DNA from 2 places in the Streptomyces sp. NBC_00353 genome. Region 1 is predicted to be linked to the other one. Evidence: riboswitches for the same ligand, from Rfam matches in the RefSeq annotation. Region 1 holds a riboswitch; the other holds the start of a gene.
The links. A riboswitch is a leader RNA that binds a small molecule or an ion and turns the genes downstream of it on or off. The one in region 1 is predicted to bind S-adenosylmethionine.
Positions count from the first base shown of each region.

Region 2: linked by a shared signal. The riboswitch ahead of thrC (threonine synthase) and the one ahead of OHA88_RS32410 (aminotransferase class V-fold PLP-dependent enzyme) in region 1 are both predicted to bind S-adenosylmethionine.

Region 1 covers NZ_CP107985.1:7,188,297-7,198,989, forward strand. Annotated here, with positions in the region: gene ctaD (aa3-type cytochrome oxidase subunit I) at 1-350, shown strand, start outside; gene OHA88_RS32370 (cytochrome c oxidase subunit 4) at 347-745, shown strand; gene OHA88_RS32375 (L,D-transpeptidase) at 856-2,106, shown strand; gene OHA88_RS32380 (hypothetical protein) at 2,191-2,592, opposite strand; gene ctaE (aa3-type cytochrome oxidase subunit III) at 2,780-3,400, shown strand; gene qcrC (cytochrome bc1 complex diheme cytochrome c subunit) at 3,463-4,272, shown strand; gene qcrA (cytochrome bc1 complex Rieske iron-sulfur subunit) at 4,269-5,324, shown strand; gene qcrB (cytochrome bc1 complex cytochrome b subunit) at 5,321-6,946, shown strand; gene trpD (anthranilate phosphoribosyltransferase) at 7,071-8,135, shown strand; SAM riboswitch class IV at 8,221-8,338, shown strand; gene OHA88_RS32410 (aminotransferase class V-fold PLP-dependent enzyme) at 8,515-9,891, shown strand; gene OHA88_RS32415 (Lrp/AsnC family transcriptional regulator) at 9,980-10,261, opposite strand; gene OHA88_RS32420 (rhomboid family intramembrane serine protease) at 10,258-10,693, opposite strand, start outside.
Region 2 covers NZ_CP107985.1:4,938,321-4,949,013, forward strand. Annotated here, with positions in the region: gene thrC (threonine synthase) at 58-1,359, opposite strand; SAM riboswitch class I at 1,377-1,503, opposite strand; gene OHA88_RS22290 (glucosyl-3-phosphoglycerate synthase) at 1,656-2,606, shown strand; gene OHA88_RS22295 (alpha,alpha-trehalose-phosphate synthase (UDP-forming)) at 2,661-4,055, shown strand; gene otsB (trehalose-phosphatase) at 4,074-4,928, opposite strand; gene OHA88_RS22305 (DUF3263 domain-containing protein) at 5,081-5,359, opposite strand; gene OHA88_RS22310 (ABC transporter substrate-binding protein) at 5,392-6,657, opposite strand; gene OHA88_RS22315 (SIS domain-containing protein) at 6,934-7,842, shown strand; gene OHA88_RS22320 (ROK family protein) at 7,945-8,877, shown strand; gene nagA (N-acetylglucosamine-6-phosphate deacetylase) at 8,877-10,031, shown strand; gene OHA88_RS22330 (1-phosphofructokinase family hexose kinase) at 10,199-10,693, shown strand, end outside.

The DNA.
Region 1 (10,693 bases):
GTCGTTACGCGGACTACCTCGCCGCCGACGGTTTCACCGCGCTGAACACGATCTCGACGATCTCCTCGTTCCTGCTCGGCCTGTCGATGCTGCCGTTCTTCTACAACGTGTGGAAGACCGCCAAGTACGGCAAGAAGGTCGAGGTCGACGACCCGTGGGGGTACGGCCGTTCGCTGGAGTGGGCGACCTCCTGCCCGCCGCCGCGGCACAACTTCCTCACCCTGCCGCGGATCCGTTCCGAATCCCCGGCGTTCGACCTGCACCACCCGGAGATCTCGGCGCTCGAGCAGCTGGAGCATCACTCCGAGGCTGACAAGGCCCTCGCGGGTGGCAAGGAGGCCGGCAAGTGAAGATCCAGGGCAAGATGTTCCTCTGGCTGAGCGTCTTCATCCTCGCCATGGCAGTGACCTATGGCGTGTGGTCGAAGGAGCCGGCCGGTACCACCGCGCTCGTCCTGGCCTTCGGCCTGAGCGTCATGATCGGCTTCTACCTGGCCTTCACGGCGCAGCGGGTCGACGCGATGGCTCAGGACAACAAGGAAGCCGATGTCGCGGACGAGGCCGGCGAGGTGGGGTTCTTCTCCCCGCACAGCTGGCAGCCGCTCTCGCTGGCCGTCGGTGGCGCCCTCGCCTTCATGGGGGTCATCTTCGGATGGTGGCTGCTCTACTTCTCGGCCCCGGTCATCCTGATCGGCCTGTTCGGCTGGGTCTTCGAGTACTACCGCGGTGAGAACCGCACCCAGTGACACCGCTCCACCTGACGGGGGGCCCGCACTTTCTCATGTGAGAGGTGCGGGTCCCCCGTTTGCAGTCACCCGGCGCGCTGAAACTGATGAATCTTCTTAGCGTGGTGACCATGAACACGCCGCGCATTCGCCCCGTAGTGAGCTGCACGCTGCTGGTCATGACCCTGGTTGCAGGGGCGACCGCCTGTGGTGGGCCAGATGGTCATCCGCTCGCCGAACAGCCGTATGACGCGGCGGACGAGATCACCTCCAACGCCCCGGAGGGCAACCAGAAGGCCGATCCCGACAAGCCCCTCGAAGTCACCGCCACGGGTGACGACGGCCGGATCACGGACGTCGCCGCGGTGGACGCCGCCGGGCGCCATCTCGCGGGCGAACTCTCGGCCGACGGGCTGCGCTGGCACTCCACCGTCCCGCTCGCGGCCGGCACCCGCTACACCGTCAGGGTCAGCGTCGAGGACGACGACGGCGCCCCGGGCAGCCGTACGCTCTCCTTCGAGACGGCCCCGGCGAAGAAGCTCCTGAACGTCACTTTCGGCCCGCACGCGGGCACCTACGGCGTCGGACAGCCCATTACGGCGGAACTCAGCGCTCCGGTCAAGGGCAAGGCCGCCAGGGCCGCAGTGGAGCGCGCGCTGAAGGTCCGCTCCACGCCCTCCGTGACGGGCTCCTGGTACTGGGTCGACGACAAGATCCTGCATTACCGCCCGCAGACGTACTGGCCGGCCCGGGCCACGATCGAGGCCAGCAGCAACATGGCCGGCATCAGGGTCACCAAGGGGCTGTACGGAGCCCCCACGAAGCCATTGAAGATCACTACCGGCGACCGTATCGAGGCCATCACCGACGCTGCCGCGCATTCCATGACGGTCAAGCGCAACGGAGAAGTGATCAACACCATTCCGGTGACCACCGGACGGCCCGGCTTCGACACCCGCAACGGCGTCAAGGTCGTGCTGAGCAAGGAGTACTCCGTACGCATGCGCGGGGAGACCATCGGCATCTCGGAGAATTCCAGCGACGGGTACGACCTGATGGTCTACTACGCGACCCGCGTCACCTGGAGCGGTGAGTACGTGCACGCCGCCCCCTGGTCCACCGGCTCACAGGGGTACGCGAACGTCAGCCACGGCTGTACGGGCATGAGCAACGCCCAGGCCCAGTGGTTCTTCAACACCGTGCGCGAGGGCGACCTCGTCTCGGTCGTCGGCAGCCTGGGCCCCACGATGACGCCGTTCGACAACGGCTACGGCGACTGGAACCTGTCCTGGGCGAAATGGCAGCAGGGCAGCGCCCTGCAGAACAAAGCCGCCCCGGACGGGTCGACGGTGCAGGCGGCGCGCCTGCGCCCCGAGGTCTGACCGGCCAGGGGAGTGCGCCGCCTTTCGAAGGGACATGAAGCGGCCCGGTCCGCGGCGGAACCGCGGGCCGGGCCGCAGCAGGACTCAGGACTGTACGCAGAGCCTGCTGCGCAGCAGGGCGGCCAGGGCGTCCGCGAACTCGACCGGCTCGACCGGAAGGGTCACCGCGGCGTCCGCACGGCTCCACGTGGCCAGCCAGGCGTCCTGCGGGCGCCCCATCAGCAGCAGCACCGGCGGGCAGTGGAAGATCTCGTCCTTGATCTGCCGGCAGACGCCCATGCCGCCCGCCGGGGCCGTCTCGCCGTCCAGCACGCACACGTCGATGCCGCCGTTCTCCAGCGCGGTCAGGACGGCGGGCAGCGTGGCGCACTCCACGAACTCCACCGGTGGCACGTCCGCCGCAGGCCTGCGACCGGCGGCCAGCCTCACCTGCTCACGGGTGTTGGCGTCGTCGCTGTAGACCAGGACCGTGGCGGTCGGCTGCATTGTTCCTCCGTGACATCTGTGTCTTCGGGGCTCTCGGGGCATGAACCGATGCGCGGATCGTACTCCGATCGACAGCCTGTCAGCACCGGTAATGACACCGATTCGATGGGCCGTTCGGGCAGGACACACCCTGCTGACACACCGAACGGCACCCCCCGGAGTGAGGGCGGGATAAGCGACCGACATAATGTCGGTCGTGGCGACAGCAACGACAGTAGAAACCGGGCACGCGCACCCGTCGGTCAATCGACCGAACCTCACCAGCGTCGGAACCATCATCTGGTTGAGTTCCGAGCTGATGTTCTTCGCGGCCCTCTTCGCGATGTACTTCACCCTCCGATCGGTGATGGGACCCGACCACTGGAAGGAAATGGCTTCGGCCCTGAACTTCCCGTTCTCGGCGACGAACACCACGATCCTGGTGCTCTCCTCCCTCACCTGCCAGCTCGGCGTCTTCGCCGCGGAGCGGGGCGATGTGAAGAAGCTCCGTGCGTGGTTCGTGATCACGTTCGTGATGGGTGCGATCTTCATCGGAGGCCAGGTCTTCGAGTACACCGAGCTGGTGAAGAAGGACGGCCTCTCGCTGTCCTCCGACCCGTACGGCTCGGTGTTCTACCTGACCACCGGCTTCCACGGTCTGCATGTGACAGGCGGTCTCATCGCCTTCCTGCTCGTACTGGGCAGGACATACGCGGCCAAGAGGTTCACCCATGAACAGGCGACCGCTGCCATCGTCGTGTCCTATTACTGGCACTTCGTCGATGTCGTGTGGATCGGCCTCTTCGCCACGATCTACATGATCAAGTAATCGGGCTCGAACCCGAACCACATCCAGCATCGACGCAGAAGATCCTGACACCGGGGTAATCCGTGAAAAAGCTCTCCGCACGACGACGCCATCCGTTGGCGGCGGTCGTCGTACTACTCCTCGCGCTGGCGGCTACTGGGGGGCTGTACGCCGCGTTTGCGCCCGCGAGTAAGGCGCAGGCCGACGACACCGCCCAGTCCCTCGCCATCGATGAGGGCAAGAAGCTGTACTCCGTCGGTTGCGCCAGCTGCCACGGAGCCGGCGGTCAGGGCTCGTCCGACGGGCCGAGCCTGGTCGGCGTGGGCTCCGCCGCCGTCGACTTCCAGGTCGGCACGGGCCGTATGCCGGCCCAGCAGCCGGGTGCCCAGGTACCGAAGAAGAAGGTCATCTACACCCAGGCCGAGATCGACCAGCTCGCGGCGTACGTCGCGTCGCTCGGCGCCGGCCCGATCGTGCCGACCGAGGACCAGGTCAGCCCTGAGGGTGCGGACATCGCCAAGGGTGGCGACCTGTTCCGTACCAACTGCGCGCAGTGCCACAACTTCACCGGCGAGGGCGGTGCCCTGACGAAGGGCAAGTACGCGCCCAGCCTTGAGGGCGTGGACCCGAAGCACATCTACGAGGCCATGCAGACCGGCCCGCAGAGCATGCCGTCCTTCCCCGACTCGACGATGCCCGAGCAGCAGAAGCGGGACATCATCGCGTACGTCAAGACCGTGAACAGCGCCGAGTCCGAGACCCCTGGTGGCCTCAAGCTGGGCGGGCTCGGTCCGGTCAGCGAGGGTCTGTTCGCCTGGATCTTCGGTCTGGGCGCACTCGTCGCAGTTGCCGTTTGGGTCGCGGCCCACACCGCTAAGGCCAAGAAGTCATGAGTAGCCAAGAGAAGATTCCAGAAGAGAACCTGCCCGCTGAGCAGGAAGCCGCGCACGGCGCGGTAGAGGGCGCGGACGACCCGTTCGCCGACCCGGGGCTGCCGGCCCACCGGCCGCGCATCCAGGACATCGACGAACGGGCCGCGAAGCGCTCCGAGCGCACGGTCGCGTTCCTGTTCGTGCTGTCCATGCTGGCGACCGTCGGCTTCATCGCCTCGTACGTCATCTTCCCGGTGGACAAGATCGTGTTCATCTGGCCGTTCGGCCATGTGAGCGCGCTCAACTTCTCCCTCGGGCTGACCCTGGGCGTGGCTCTCTTCGCGATCGGCGCGGGCGCCGTCCACTGGGCGCGCACCCTGATGTCCGACGTAGAGGTCGCCGACGACCGGCACGCCATCGAGGCGGAGCCCGAGGTCAAGGCGAAGGTTCTCGCCGACTTCGCGGCCGGTGCCGAGGAGTCCGCGTTCGGCCGGCGCAAGCTGATCCGCAACACCCTGTTCGGTGCGCTGGCCCTGGTGCCGCTCTCCGGCGTGATGCTGCTGCGCGACCTCGGCCCGCTGCCGGAGAAGAAGCTCCGTCAGACCCTGTGGTCCAAGGGCAAGCAGCTCATCAACATGAACACGATGGAGCCGCTGCGTCCCGAAGACGTCGCCGTCGGTTCGCTGACCTTCGCCATGCCCGAGGGCCTGACGGAGGACGCTCACGACTTCCAGACGCAGATCGCCAAGGCTGCGCTGATGATCATCCGTATCCAGCCGGAGAACATCAAGGACAAGCGCGAGCGCGAGTGGGCCCACGAGGGCATCGTGGCCTTCTCGAAGATCTGCACCCACGTCGGCTGCCCGATCAGCCTGTACGAGCAGCAGACGCACCACGTGCTCTGCCCGTGCCACCAGTCCACCTTCGACCTCTCCGACGGCGCCCGCGTCATCTTCGGTCCGGCCGGTCACTCCCTTCCGCAGCTGCGGATCGGTGTGAACAGCGAGGGCAACCTCGAGGCGCTCGGTGACTTCGAAGAGCCCGTCGGTCCTGCATTCTGGGAGCGCGGATGAGTACTGCGACCGACACGAAGCGCAAGGCGCCCGCCGGCGAGCGGGTGGCCGACTGGGCGGACGGCCGGCTCGGGATCTACTCCCTGGCCAAGGCCAACATGCGCAAGATCTTCCCGGACCACTGGTCCTTCATGCTCGGTGAAGTCGCCCTCTACAGCTTCATCATCATCATCCTCACGGGTGTGTATCTGACGCTGTTCTTCCACCCGAGCATGAACGAGGTCGTGTATCACGGCTCCTACGAGCCGATGCAGGGCATCCGGATGTCCGAGGCCTACGCCTCGACGCTGGACATCAGCTTCGACATCCGCGGTGGTCTGCTGGTCCGCCAGATCCACCACTGGGCCGCGCTGATCTTCCTCGCGGCCATGTTCGTGCACATGATGCGCGTCTTCTTCACGGGTGCGTTCCGCAAGCCGCGTGAGATCAACTGGCTGTTCGGCTTCCTGCTGTTCGTGCTGGGTATGTTCACCGGCTTCACGGGCTACTCGCTCCCGGACGACCTGCTCTCGGGTACGGGTGTCCGCTTCACCCAGGGCGCGATCCTGTCCACGCCGATCGTCGGCACGTACATCTCGATGTTCCTGTTCGGCGGAGAGTTCCCCGGCGGCGACTTCGTCGCCCGGTTCTACTCGATCCACATCCTGCTGCTGCCGGGCATCATGCTCGGCCTCGTGGTCGGCCACCTGATCCTGGTGTTCTTCCACAAGCACACGCAGTTCGCGGGTCCCGGCCGCACCAACAAGAACGTCGTCGGTATGCCGCTGCTGCCGATCTACATGGCGAAGGCCGGAGGCTTCTTCTTCCTGGTCTTCGGTGTCATCGCGGTCATCGCGGCGATCGCCTCGATCAACCCGATCTGGGCCATCGGTCCGTACCGTCCGGACCAGGTGTCCACCGGCGCCCAGCCCGACTGGTACATGGGCTTCGCCGAGGGGCTGATCCGAGTGATGCCGGGCTGGGAGATCAACCTCTGGGGTCACACGCTCGTCCTGGGTGTGTTCATCCCGCTGATGGCCTTCGGCCTGGTGCTGGCCGTGATCGCGGTCTACCCGTTCATCGAGTCCTGGATCATCGGGGACAAGCGCGAGCACCACATCCTGGACCGCCCGCGCAACGCCCCGACCCGGACGGCCTTCGGCGTCGCCTGGATCACGGAGTACATCATCGTCTTCATCGGCGGTGGTAACGACCTCTGGGCCACGCACTTCGATCTCTCGCTGAACTCCATCTCGTGGTTCGTCCGGATCTTCATCTTCGTGGGACCGGTCCTGGCGTTCCTCGTCACGAAGCGGATCTGCCTCGGCCTTCAGCGCCGCGACAGGGAGAAGGTGCTGCACGGACGCGAGTCCGGTCTCATCAAGCGCCTGCCGCACGGTGAGTTCGTCGAGGTCCACGAGCCGCTCGGCCCCGCGCAGCTGCACACGCTCACCGCGCACGAGCAGTACAAGCCGGTCGAGATCGGCCCGACGGTCGACGAGAACGGTGTCGAGCGCAAGGTGCCGGCGCTGCAGAGGATGCGGGCCAAGCTCAGCAAGGGCTACTTCGGCGAGCACAACCAGATCGCCAAGCCCACCGCAGAGGAGTACAAGGAGATCACCAGCGGCCACGGCCACCACTGATCGCCTTAACTGATCGCCACAGCGGGAGCCCCGTCCATTCGATGGACGGGGCTCTTTGCTGTCCCGGGCGCTCGATAGGGTGGGGTCCATACCCTTATCGGCTGTGGACCCCCAGGAGCGGACCATGAACGTTGTGACCCCGGTCGGCGGCGACAGCGTGGCGGCTCGTTCCTGGCCCGGCGTACTGAACGCTCTGCTGCGCGGCCAGGACCTGACCGCCGACGACACCGCGTGGGCGATGGACAACATCATGAGCGGCGAGGCGACCGACGTGCAGATCGCCGGTTTCGCCGTCGCCCTGCGCGCCAAGGGCGAGACCGTCGACGAGGTCACCGGACTCGTCCGCGCCATGTACGAGCACGCCACCACGATCCAGGTGCCGGGTCGCACGGTCGACATCGTCGGCACCGGCGGCGACCTCGCCAAGACGGTCAACATCTCCACGATGTCCGCGATCGTCGTCGCGGGCACCGGAGCCAAGGTCGTCAAGCACGGCAACCGCGCCTCCTCCTCGGCCAGTGGCGCCTCCGACGTCCTGGAGAAGCTCGGCGTCAATCTGGAGCTGGCCCCGCAGCGCGTCGTCGAGGTGGCCGAGGAGGCGGGTATCACCTTCTGCTTCGCGGTGAAGTTCCACCCCGCCCTGCGGTACGCGGCGCGGGCCCGCAAGGAACTCGGCGCGCAGACCACGTTCAACATCCTCGGTCCGCTCACCAACCCGGCCCAGGTGCGCTCCCAGGCCATCGGTGTCGCCGATCTGAAGATGGCCCCCATCGTCGCGGGCGTGCTCGCGGCGCGCGGCAACTCGGCGCTGGTCTTCCGCGGCGACGACGGTCTGGACGAGCTGACGACCACGGCGACCTCCCGGATCTGGGTGGTCAGGGACGGCGAGGTGCGCGAGGAGGCCTTCGACCCGCGCGACGTCGGCCTCCAGTTGGTCCCCGTCGAGGCGCTGCGCGGCGCCGACGCCTCGTACAACGCCGATGTGGCCCGCCGGCTGCTGGCCGGTGAGACCGGCCCGGTACGTGAAGCGGTGCTGCTCAACTCGGCGGCGGCGCTGGTGGCGCTGGACCCGGGTGAGGGCACGCTGAACGAGCAGCTCGCCGCCGGGATCGCCAAGGCCGCCGAGTCCGTCGACTCGGGTGCGGCCCGGGCGGCGCTGGAGCGCTGGGTGACGGTCAGCAACGCCTGACCGAACGGGAAACGCGGAACGGGGCGCAGTCCAGATCTTGGACTGCGCCTTGCGCGTCGACGCACGTATGGCAAGATTCTGGGCAGGTCATGAGTGACAGCGACTACGGCCCCGGCCCGCTGTCCGGCAACCCTCCGTCCGTGGCGGGGTGCCCCGGGTGAAGACCAGGCCGTAGGCAGCGAGGTCTACGGCAAGCGCGGACCCCTCGACATCTGTGAATGTCACATCCCTGGGGTCCTGGTCCTCAAGGAGCCTCTTGTGAGCAAGCGAATGCGATAGGGCCCGGTCCGGCCCCTCTCCGCACCCCCTTTTCCTTCCTCCTGCGCTGCCGCGTACCTGCCGGCGCAGTGAATTCGCCTGCCTTGTACGGGAGTTCGCCATGTCTGTTGTCACCGCTGCCGCCGACCGGTCCATTTGTTCCCCGCTGCCTGTTCTCGGCAAGGATGTTACCGTTCCGCTCGTTACCGGCGGAGAAGTCACCTATGCCGCCCTGGACTACGCGGCCAGTGCCCCGGCCCTGCAGCGGGTGTGGGACGACGTCGCCGCGTACGCCCCGTACTACGGCAGCGTCCACCGCGGCGCCGGCTACCTCTCGCAGCTCTCCACGGACCTCTTCGAGAACAGCCGCAAGGCAGTTGCGGAGTTCCTCGGCTGCCGCGCCGACGACCAGGTGATCTTCACCCGGTCGACGACGGACTCGCTGAACCTGCTGGCCGCGGTGGTCCCCGCCGACTGCCAGGTCTTCGTGTACGAGACCGAGCACCATGCCTCGCTGCTGCCGTGGCGCGATGCCCGTGTCACCTACCTCAACGCTCCCCGCACCCCGGCGCAGGCCGTCGAGACGCTGGAGCGGGCGCTCGCCGACCGTGACCCCTACGGCCCCGCGCTGGTCTGCGTCACCGGCGCCTCGAACGTCACCGGTGAGCTGTGGCCGGTGAAGGAGCTGGCCGCCGCCGCCCACGCGCACGGCGCCCGGATCGTGCTGGACGCCGCACAGCTCGCGCCGCACCACCCGGTCGACATCGACGAGCTCGACGTCGACTGGGTCGCCTTCTCCGGACACAAGCTGTACGCGCCGTTCGGCTCCGGTGTCCTCGCGGGCCGCGCCGACTGGCTGCAGGACGCCGAGCCGTACCTGGCCGGCGGCGGCGCCTCCCGTAAGGTCGCCCGGCGTACCGACGGCGGTGTGGACGTGGAGTGGCATTCCACCGCCGCCCGGCACGAGGCCGGTTCGCCCAACGTCATCGGTGTCTACTCCATCGCCTCCGCCTGCAAGGCGCTCACCGAGGCCGGCTTCGACCGCCTCGTCGCCCGTGAGCAGCAGCTCGTCACCCGGGTCCGCGAAGGCCTTGCCGAGGTCCCCCAGGTCAAGGTGCTGTCGCTGTTCGGCGACGACGCCCCGCGGGTCGGCGTCATCTCCTTCGTGGTGGAGGGCTGGAACAGCTCGCACTTCGCCGCGGCGCTCTCCGCCGAATACGGCATCGGGGTGCGCGACGGACTCTTCTGCGCCCACCCGCTGGTGCGCACCCTGCTCGGCAGCGACCCGCAGGACCCGGGCGAGTGCGGCGCGCCGGAGGCCGAGCCGGGCGAGCGCTCGCTGAACGCGATCCGGGTCAGCTTCGGCGCCGGTACGCCGGACGAGCACATCGAGCGCTTCGTCCGCGCGGTCAAGGAGCTGGTGAGCGAGGGGGCCCAGTGGAAGTACCGCACCGAGGACGGCCGCTGCGTCCCGGACCGGGGCACGGCGCAGGTCTGACCGGCCGGGAACCGAGGCCGTAATACTTCGGCCGGGGACGGGCAGCTGCCCGTCCCCGGCCGAAGTATTACGCCGTAATGAGGCGTATCTACGCGTCGAGACCGATGGCGAAGGCGGCTTCCAGGTCGTGCTGCGAGTACGTACGGAACGCGACATGAGTGTCGGTGCCCTCGACGCCCGGGATCTTGCTGATGCGACCGGGGATGACGTCCGCCAGATCGTCGTGCTTGGCCACCCGGACCATGGCGATCAGGTCGTACGTACCGGTGACCGAGAAGACCTCGCTGACGCTGTCCAGCGCCGCGATGGACTCGGCGATCTCGGGAATCCGGTCCACGCTGGTTTTGATGAGCACGATCGCGGTGATCACGGCTGGCTTTCTCCCTCGGTGGCCGTGGCTGGAGTCTTCACTCTAGCCCCACGGCGGTAACGCCCCCAGGCGTAGAGGAAGCCGGTGGCGAAGCCGACCACATGGGCGAGATAGGCCACCCCCGGACCGCTGCCCGCACCCTGCGCCGCCATCCACTGCAGGACGAACCAGAAGATCAGCACGATCCAGGCGGGAAAGCGCAGTGGCAGGAAGAGCAGGAACGGGAAGAGGCTGGTGACCCGGGCCCGGGGGAACAGGTACAGGAACGCCCCGAGCACCGCGGAGATCGCCCCCGAGGCGCCGACGAGGGTCTGGTCGGAGTCGGCGTGCGCCGCCGCGTACGCCAGCAGGGCGAGGTAGCCGCAGCCGAGATAGAAGAAGGCGAACTCGGCATGGCCCATCCGTTCCTCGGCCATCGCCCCGAAGACGTAC
Region 2 (10,693 bases), 2.2 Mb from region 1:
TGGGTGCCTTCCTTGCGTCTCGGGTGGACGTCACGGGTGGACGTCCCGGTGGTCGGATCAGCTGCGGGCCAGGCCGGCGTCGCGGAACGCGTCGAGGCTGGGCCGGATGGTCGCCGTCGGACCGGTGGTCGGGGCCACCGCGTCCAGCGTCTTCAGACCGTCACCGGTGTTGAGGACGACGGTGGTGAGCGTCGGGTCCAGCAGGCCGGCCTCGATCAGCTTCTTCGTCACGCCGACCGTCACCCCGCCCGCCGTCTCCGCGAAGATGCCCTCGGTGCGCGCCAGCAGCTTGATCGCGTCGACGACCTGCTCGTCGTCGACGTCCTCGACGGCGCCGCCGGTCCGGCGGGCGATGTCCAGGACGTACGGGCCGTCGGCCGGGTTGCCGATCGCCAGCGACTTGGCGATCGTGTTCGGCTTCTGGGGGCGCACGACGTCGTGACCGGCCTTGAAGGCGGTGGAGACCGGGGAGCAGCCCTCGGCCTGGGCGCCGAAGATCTTGTACGGCTTGTCCTCGACGAGACCGAGCTTGATCAGCTCCTGCAGACCCTTGTCGATCTTCGTGAGCTGCGAGCCGGACGCGATCGGGATGACGAGCTGGTCGGGCAGCCGCCAGCCGAGCTGTTCGCAGATCTCGTACGCGAGCGTCTTGGAGCCCTCGCCGTAGTACGGGCGCAGGTTGACGTTGACGAAGCCCCAGCCCTCGCCGAGCGGGTCACCGATGAGCTCCGAGCAGAAGCGGTTGACGTCGTCGTAGTTGCCCTCGATGCCGACCAGTTCACCGCCGTACACCGCGGCCATGACGACCTTGCCCTGCTCCAGGTCGTGCGGAATGAACACGCAGGACCGCAGGCCGGCCCGGGCGGCGGCCGCGCCCACGGCGCCGGCGAGGTTGCCGGTGGAGGAGCAGGAGAGAGTGGTGAAACCGAAGGCGCGGGCGGCCTCGACGGCGATCGCGACGACGCGGTCCTTGAAGGAGTGCGTCGGGTTGCCGGAGTCGTCCTTGACGTACAGGCCGCCGGTGACGCCCAGTTCGCGGGCGAGGTTGTCGGCCTTGACCAGCTTGGTGAAGCCGGGGTTGATGTTGGGCTTGTCCGCGACATCGGCGGGGACCGGCAGCAGCGGCGCGTAACGCCAGATGTTGTTCGGCCCGGCCTCGATGCGCTTCTTCAGCTCGTCCGGGGAGCCGCTCGGCAGGTCGTACGCCACTTCGAGCGGCCCGAAACAGGTCGCGCAGGCGAAAATGGGACCGAGCTCGAAACGCTCTCCGCACTCGCGGCAGGAAAGTGCCGCGGCGGGACCGAGGTCGACAGCTTCGGCGGAAGAATTAGTGCTCACTGCAACGGTCTGCGTAGCCATGATGGCGAGGCCCTTTCTCCTCATCTTCCTCGCGACGCATTTCGCCACGAGACGGAATTGGCACCTTCCCCACCTGACCTCGCGGTCGGCAGGAGGGTTGCCGGGACTTCAACGGGCCGTTCCCTCAGTCCCTCTGGATGAGCGCTGTGGCACTGGATCATCGATCCAGGCGTTTATCGGCGGAGGACCCCGGCATGCAAGGGTCATCCGCGTTGTTCAAGACTGTAACCGAAGCATCGGACGGTTGAGATAGCCGTCCGAACCGCGAGATGGATCACATACAGGGAGTATCGACCGTGCTGGAAGAGGTCGAACGCTGGCTGACCAGACGTTCCTGGTCGGCCGCCGACCGTCCGCTGGACCGGCTCGTCGCCGCCAGGGCCAGGGATCCGCGGCGCGGGAGTGTGAGCGTCGTGCTGCCCGCCCTGAACGAGGAGGCGACGGTCGGCGCGATCGTCGAGACGATCCGGGTCGAGCTCATGGAGAAGGTCCAGCTGGTCGACGAGCTGCTGGTGATCGACTCCGGGTCGACGGACGCCACCGCGGAGGTCGCCCGGAAGGCGGGCGCCCGGGTGGTGCACCGTGACGACATACTCCCCCGGATACCCGCGCTGCCCGGCAAGGGCGAGGTCCTCTGGCGATCACTCCTGGTCACCGACGGTGACATCGTCTGCTTCATAGACGCCGACCTGAAGGACTTCTCCGCGGATTTCGTCTCCGGCATCATCGGCCCGCTGCTCACCGATCCCGAGGTGCAGTTCGTGAAGGCGATGTACGACCGCCCGCTCGGAGACACAGCGGGCCAGGGCGGTCGCGTCACGGAACTGGTGGCCCGCCCGCTGCTCAATCTGCACTGGCCGCAGCTGGCCGGCTTCGTCCAGCCGCTGGGCGGCGAGTACGCGGTGCGGCGCTCGCTGCTGGAGCGGCTGCCGTTCCCGGTCGGTTACGGAGTGGAACTCGGCCTGCTCGTGGATGCGCTGCACACCGTGGGACTGGACGCGCTGGCACAGGTCGATGTAGGGGTCAGGAAACACCGCCACCAGGACGGGCAGGCGCTGGGCCGGATGGCGGCGGCGATCTACCGGACGGCACAACTGCGCCTCTCCCGCGGCCACTTGGTACGACCGTCCCTCACCCAGTTCGAACGGGGCGAGACCGGCTTCGTACCACGCACGCACGCCGTGGACACGGAGGAACGACCGCCGATGCAGGAGATCAGGGAGTACGTTTCGCGCCGCGCCGCCTGAGGTGGCCTGACTTCGCACGTTTGGGCGGTTCGCGATCGGGCTAGATTCCGCAACATGGTCTCCGAGCACGTGATCACATCTGCCGCCCAGGTACTCGTCGCCTCCAACCGCGGCCCGGTCTCGTACGCACTGAGCGAGGACGGCTCGATCAGCGCCAAACGGGGCGGCGGCGGACTCGTCTCCGGGCTGAGCGCCGTCGAGGACAAGCTGTGGGTCTGCGCGGCGCTCGGCGACGGGGACCGGGAGGCGGTCCGGCGCGGGATCGCCGAGCCGGGCGTACGGATGCTCGACATCGACGCCGATGTGCACGCCGACGCGTACAACGGCATCGCGAACTCGGTGCTCTGGTTCGTCCACCACATGCTGTACCAGACGCCGCTGGATCCCGTCTTCGACGTGGAGTTCCGCCGGCAGTGGGCGTCGTTCGAGGCGTACAACCTGGCCTTCGCACAGGCGCTCGCCGAGGAGGCGGGCGAGGGCGCGGCGGTGCTGGTGCAGGACTACCACCTGGCCCTGGTCCCCGGCATGCTCCGCGACCTCCGCCCCGACCTGCGGATCGGCCACTTCTCGCACACCCCGTGGGCCCCGGTCGACTACTTCCGCCTGCTGCCCGACGACATCGCGGAGCAGCTGCTGCGCGGCATGCTCGGCGCGGACCGGACGGCGTTCCTGACCCGGCGATGGGCGGACGCGTTCACCGCCTGCTGCACGGAGGTCCTGGGCGGCACCGGCCGGACGAGGATCGGCGTGCACGGCCTCGGCGCGGACGCGGACTTCCTGCGCCGTCGCGCGCACCAGCCGGACGTGGACGAACGCATGGCGATCCTGCGGGAGCAGGTGGGCGGCACCGGCCGGAAGACGATCGTGCGGGTCGACCGTACGGAACTGTCCAAGAACATCGTGCGCGGGCTGCTGGCGTACCGGGAGCTGCTGAACACCCGCCCGCAGTGGCGCGAGCGGGTGGTGCATGTCGCGTTCGCGTACCCGTCGCGGCAGGACCTGGCGGTGTACCGGGAGTACACGGCCGAGGTGCAGCGGCTGGCGGACGACATCAACGAGGCGTACGGAACACCCGATTGGACCCCGGTCCTGCTGCATGTGAACGACGACTTCGCGCGCTCGCTGGGGGCGTACCGGCTGGCGGACGTGGCGCTCGTCAACCCGATCCGCGACGGCATGAACCTGGTCGCGAAGGAGGTCCCGGTGGTCTCCGACCAGGGCTGCGCGCTGGTGCTGTCGCGGGAGGCGGGGGCGTACGAGGAGCTGGGCGCGGACGCGATCGTGGTGAACCCGTACGACGTGTCGGCGACGGCCGCCGCGCTGCACGAGGCGCTGACGATGCCGGACGGGGAGCGGGCGGAGCGGTCGAAGCGGCTGGCTGCCGCGGCGACTGCGCTGCCGCCGCAGCGGTGGTTCCTGGAGCAGTTGGAGGCGTTGCGGCGGGACTGACCGTTCGGCGGCGATCGTTCAGAGGCGCCGGGCGAGGGCCGCGAGGAAGTCGACCACGGCCGCCGGACCCGGCAGCAACAGGTCCGCCCGCTCGGCCAGTTCCGGCACTTCCGCGCTTCCGCTGCACACCAGCAGACCGGGGATGCCGTCGGGGCCCTCCGTGCGGAGCTTCTCCACCGCGGCGTACGCGGCGAGGTCGCCCAGGTCGTCCCCGGCGTACAGGACGGACTCGGCGTCCGTCTCCCGTACGTACTTCGCGAGCGCCACGCCCTTGTCCATGCCGGGCGGGCGCAGTTCCAGGACGAGGCGCCCCGGCTCGACGATCAGTCCGTGCAGGGCCGCGAGCTCGCCCAGCGGGCCGCGCAGCGCGTCGAATGCGCCCTGCGGGTCGGCGGCGCGGCGCGTGTGGACGGCGAGCGCCTGCCCCTTCTCCTCGATCCATGTGCCGTGCCAGGAGTCGAACCGGTGCAGAACGCCCGGGAGTTCGGCACGGACCGCCGCCACACCGGGATGCGGGGCGGGGGCGTGGACGGTGCCGGACACGGCGTCCCAGCGTTCGGCGCCGTAGTGGCCGAGCACGACGAGGTGGTCGAGGCCCGGGACGCCCGCGAAGCCGCCGTGCCGGACCGCGACGCCGGCCGGGCGGCCGGTGATCACGGCGACGGAGGCGACCTTCGGGGCGAGCGCGGCGATGGCCGGGACGGCGCCGGGGTGGGCGCGGGCCTGCTCCGGGTCCGGGACTATGTCGGCGAGGGTGCCGTCGAAGTCGAGGGCGACCACGGCACGGTCGGGACGGGCCAGGAGGGCGGCAAGGCCTTCACGGCCGGCCGGCGTGGTGGGGGTGGGGAGGGATCGCTCTGGGTTGCTGCCCATGGGGCGAGCCTATCGGGGGCGACGGAGCGCGGCTACGGCTGCACCTGCGGCAGGCCCGTTCCCCTGCCCCGCCCCTTCCCGGGACCCGGGGCTCCGCCCCGGACCCCGCACCTCGAACGCCGGAGGCCGGTCCTTCCGGAGCGACGCCCGGGCTAACGCCTCCCCCGCCGGGCCTCCCGCACGCGCCGCAGCCGGTTGACCGTCACCGGGTCCTCCTCCAGCGCCCGCCGGTCGTCCAGCAACGCGTTCAGCAGCTGGTAGTAGCGCGTCGGCGAAATCCCCAGCCCCTCGCGGATCTCCCGTTCCTTCGCCCCGGGCCCGGGCCACGACCGCCGTTCCACGGCCAGCACCGCACGCTCCCGCTCGGAGAGCCCCGGCTGCGTCGTGTCCGGGGTCTCCGCACCGTGGGAGTCGTTCTCGGAAGCGGTCATATCAGCCAACATAATGCCCGCGCCGCGGCCTGCTACTCCGCCGCTTCCGCCGTCGCCGCCCCCCGCGCGATCTCGGACAGCACACCCGCCGGACTGCCGCCCGGCTCCACCGCCTTGCCGATGTTCTGCTTGATCAGCTCGCTCGTCCGCGCCCACGACGTATTGCCGACGGGGTAGAACTCCGAGTTCGGCAGCGCCTCAAGGAACTTCCGCAGCGGCTTGTGCTTGGCGTCCGTCTCCATCACCGCGGACGCGCTGTCGGTGACCGGCAGCAGGTCGTACTCGTCGGCGAAGGCCACCACGTTCTTGTCCTCGAACATGTAGTCGAAGAATTTACCGATGGCTTCGCGGTGGTTGTTCTGCTTGAAGCCCATGATCCAGTCGGCGACGCCCATCGACCCCTCGGTCGGGCCGGTGATACCGGGCAGCGGCACCATGCCGACCTGGACGCCCTTCCGCTCGGCCTCCTGCATCAGCGTGGGGTGCCCGTTGAGCATCCCCACCTTGCCGCTCGTGAATGCCTCGAACGCCTGCGCCCGGTCCAGCTTTCCGGGGGCCACCGGACCGACCAGCCCCTTGTCGACCAGGTTCGTCTTCAGCCAGTCGAACGTCTTGATGTTCTCGGGCGAGTCGATGTCGTACGAGCCGACGTCGTCCGTGTAGCCGCCGCCCCCACTGAGCAGCCACATCATGGTCTCGGCCTGGGACTCCTCCTGACCGAGCGGCAGCGCGAACGGGTAGGTGACGCCACGCTGCTTGAGCACCACGGCGTCGTCACGGATGTCGTCCCAGGTCTTCGGGGCGTCCAGGCCCGCCCGGCTGAAGTACTTCTTGTTGTAGAAGAGCAGCCGGGTGCTGGCGACGAACGGCAGTCCGTACTGGGTCTGGTTGTACTGGCCCGCATCGGCCAGCCGGGGCAGGAAGTTCGCCTGCGTGCGGATGGCGAGCATGTCGTCGGCGCTGTAGAGCTTCCCGGCCTTGGCGTAGTCCGCGTAGGCACCGATCTGCGCGATGTCCGGGGCCTGCCCCTTCTTCACCATCTCGGCGACCTTGCGGTCGACGTCCTTCCACGAATAGACGTTGACATCGACCTTGATGCCGTCGTGGGACGCCTCGAAGTTCCTGGCGAGTTCGTCCCAGTACTTCGTGGAGCTGTTCGCCGCACTGTTGCCGTAGTCGGCCGCGACGAGTTTGAGGGTGACGTCCCCCGCTGCGCTGCCGGTGCCACAGCCCGACAACGTTGCCGCCATGCCGAGTGCGGCTACCGCCGCGGTCAGTGCCAAGTAGTGCCGCTGCACAGCCAGTCCATCCTCATCGATTCGGTGACCACCCGACCGTCCGGATGAGCTGCGATTTTTACCCATGTCGCCAAGGGCGGTCTACACCAGAGAAGTATCGCTTCTGCAACGTAACCGGACCTGTGTCCGGATGGTCCGGGGTGTCATTGCACGGGAACGGGACCCGCTGTTAAGTACATCTCGGCACACGGCACTTCGTGGTCTGTACCTTTCCGCGCCCACTGTTCCGCACCGCCCCGTCGTTACTGTTCCCCACGCACCGAGGAGCCGTCCAGCATGTCCCGTACCGCATCAGAGATTGCCACCCAGCCCAGTTGCTGGCGGCGCGCCGCGGAGGCAGGGGCCGCGTTCGACGGACTGCCGCGGCCGGGTGAGCGGGTCGCCGTCACCGGGTGCGGCACCTCCTGGTTCATGGCTATCGCGTACGCGGCGCTGCGCGAGGCGGCCGGGCAGGGCGAGACCGATGCGTTCGCCTCCTCGGAGTTCCCGGCGGGGCGTCCGTACGACCGCGTCGTGGCGATCACCCGCTCCGGCACGACGACCGAGGTCCTCGACCTCCTCGGTGAGCTGCGCGGCAAGGTGGCCACCGTCGCACTGACCGCCGACCCGAGGACGCCCGTGATGGACGCCGCCGACGCCGTGGCCGTACTGGACTGGGCGGACGAGGAGTCGGTCGTCCAGACCCGGTTCGCCACCACCGCGCTGGCCTTCCTGCGAGCCGGCCTGGAGGCGGCAGGTCCGCTTCCGGCGGGGGTGAAGACGGTCGCCGAGGCAGCGGTCGACGCGGAGCTCGCGGTGACGGAGCCGCTGGCGGAGGCGGTCGTCGCGGCCGAGCAGTGGACATTCCTGGGGCGCGGCTGGACGTACGGGCTGGCCCAGGAGGCCGGGCTCAAGATGCGCGAGGCGGCAGGTGCCTGGACCGAGTCGTACCCGGCGATGGAGTACCGCCACGGACCGATCTCGATCACCGGTCCGAACCGGGTCGCGTGGGTGTTCGGCGCACTGCCCGAGGGACTCGCGGGCGAGGTCGCGGGGGTGGGCGGCACGCTGGTGGCCCATGTCACGGCCGACCCGATGGCCGATCTGATCCGGGCCCAGCGGCTCGCGGTCGAGATCGCGGAGTCGAAGGGGTACGACCCCGACCACCCGCGCAATCTTTCGCGCAGCGTGATCCTGGCGCCCTGAGCCGGGGGCCGCGCCGACCGCTCTCATCGTTTTGTATGGATGCGCAACAAACAACGAGAGTGGACTAGACCTATCGGGGTCCGGCGGGCGAAACTGTTTCCCGTGAAACACGTCATCGCCCTCGATGTGGGCGGCACCGGAATGAAGGCCGCCCTGGTCGGGGCCGACGGCACCCTGCTGCACGAGGCCCGGCGCGCGACCGGCCGGGAGCGCGGGCCCGACGCCGTCGTGGAGTCGATCCTCGCCTTCGCCGCGGAGCTGCGCGCCCACGGCGAGGAACAGTTCGGCGAGAGTGCCGCCGCGGCCGGTGTCGCCGTGCCGGGCATCGTCGACGCGGAGAACGGGATCGCGGTCTACGCCTCGAACCTCGGCTGGCGCGACGTACCGATGCGGGACAAGCTCGGCGAGCGGCTCGGCGGAGTGCCCGTCGCGCTCGGCCACGACGTCAGGACCGGTGGCCTCGCCGAGGGCCGGATCGGCGCGGGCAAGGGCGCCGACCGCTTCCTCTTCGTGCCGCTGGGCACCGGTATCGCCGGGGCCATCGGCATCGCAGGCAGCATCGAGGCCGGTGCGCACGGATACGCGGGCGAAATCGGGCACATCGTGGTCCGGCCGGACGGGCCGGACTGCGGCTGCGGACAGCGCGGCTGTCTGGAGACCCTGGCCTCCGCCTCCGCGGTCAGCCGCGCCTGGGCCGCCGCCTCGGGCGACCCGGAAGCCGATGCGGCGGACTGCGCGAAGGCCGTCGAGTCGGGCGATCCCGCGGCCGTACGGGTCTGGCAGAACGCGGTCGACGCGCTCGCCGCCGGGCTGGTCACCGCGCTCACCCTGCTCGACCCGCGCACGCTGATCATCGGTGGCGGGCTCGCCGAGTCGGGGGAAACCTTGTTCGTACCACTCCGTGCGGCCGTCGAGGAACGCGTCACGTTCCAGAAGCTGCCCCACATCGTCCCGGCGGCCCTCGGGGACACCGCTGGATGCCTGGGCGCAGGGCTGCTCGCCTGGGATCTTCTCTCCACGGAGGTATCCGCCTGATGGCCGGACGCGCAGACAGCACGGTTCTCGCAGGGGCCAGGGTGGTTCTTCCCACCGGGACCGTCGAGAACGGGCGGGTGATCGTCGAGGGCACCCGGATCGCCGGCAGTCCACATGAAGACGCCCGGACCGTCGATCTGACCGGCCACTGGGTCGTGCCCGGCTTCGTCGACATGCACAACCACGGCGGCGGCGGCGCGTCCTTCACCTCCGGCACCGTGGACGAGGTCCTGACCGGCGTCCGCACCCACCGCGAGCACGGCACCACCACCCTGGTCGCCTCCACCGTCACCGGCGAGATGGACTTCCTCGCCCAGCGGGCCGGCATCCTCTCGGAGCTCGTCGAGCAGGGCGATCTGGCCGGAATCCACTTCGAGGGCCCGTTCATCTCGCCGTGCCGCAAGGGCGCGCACAGCGAGAAGCTGCTGCGCCACCCGGACCCGGCCGAGGTCCGCAAGCTGATGGACGCGGCGCGCGGCACCGCGAAGATGTTCACGCTCGCCACCGAACTGCCGGGCGGCATCGAGTCGGTGCGGCTGCTCGCCGAGCACGGGGTGATCGCCGCGATCGGGCACACCGACGCGACGTACGAGCAGACCGTCGAGGCGATCGACGCGGGCGCCACCGTCGCCACCCACCTGTTCAACGCGATGCCGCCGCTCGCCCACCGTGAGCCCGGCCCGATCGCCGCGCTCCTGGAGGACGAGCGGATCACCGTCGAGCTGATCAACGACGGTACGCATCTGCACCCGGCCGCCCTGGAGCTGGCCTACCACCACGCGGGCGCCGCCCGCGTCGCCCTGATCACGGACGCGATGGACGCGGCCGGCTTCGGTGACGGTCAGTACCAGCTGGGCCCGCTCGCCGTCGAGGTCAAGGACGGCGTCGCCCGGCTCGTCGAGGGCGGCTCGATCGCGGGCTCCACACTCACCCTGGACACCGCGTTCCGCCGGGCCGTCACCCTCGACAGGATCCCGGTCGACGACGTCGTGCAGTCCATCTCCGCCAACCCGGCGCGCCTGCTCGGCGTGTACGACAAGGTCGGCTCGCTGGAGCCGGGCAAGGACGCCGACCTGGTGGTCCTGGACGCGGACTTCACGCTGAAGGGCGTCATGCGCAAGGGCGATTGGGTCATTGAGCCCCATCTTGGCTGATTCGGCCCATTATTGACGACGGGTCGAATACGTAACGAAGAGAAGGCGGTTGGCCCCGAGGTCTGGGCCGACCGCCGTCTCTTTGGCATGATCGCTTCGTAAACAGCAGGGAAAGCGCGTTCTGGCAAGGGATCCGCGCTCCGGCACGGATCGAAGGGGTGACCGAGGTGATCCTCACGGTCACGCTGAACACGGCACTCGACCTGACGTACGGCGTACCGGCGTTGGTCCCGCACACCAGCCACCGCGTCGGCGACATCTCCGAACGCCCCGGCGGCAAGGGCCTCAACGTGGCCCGGGTGCTCTCCGCACTCGGCCACGAGACCGTGGTCACCGGCTTCGCCGGAGGCGCCACCGGAGCCGTCCTCCGCGACCTGCTGGCCGGCCTCCCGCCGCGCGACGCCCTCGTCGCCGTCGCCGGGAACACCCGCCGTACGATCGCCGTCGTCGACGCGTCCACCGGCGACACCACCCAGCTCAACGAGCCGGGCCCGCTCGTCACCGCCGGGGAATGGGGCGCCTTCCTCACCACGTACCGAAAGCTCCTCGGCGAAGCGGACGCGGTCGCCCTCTGCGGCAGCCTGCCGCCCGGCATCCACGTCGGGGCGTACGCCGAACTGGTCCGCCTGGCCCGCGCCGCCGACGTCCCCGTCCTCCTCGAC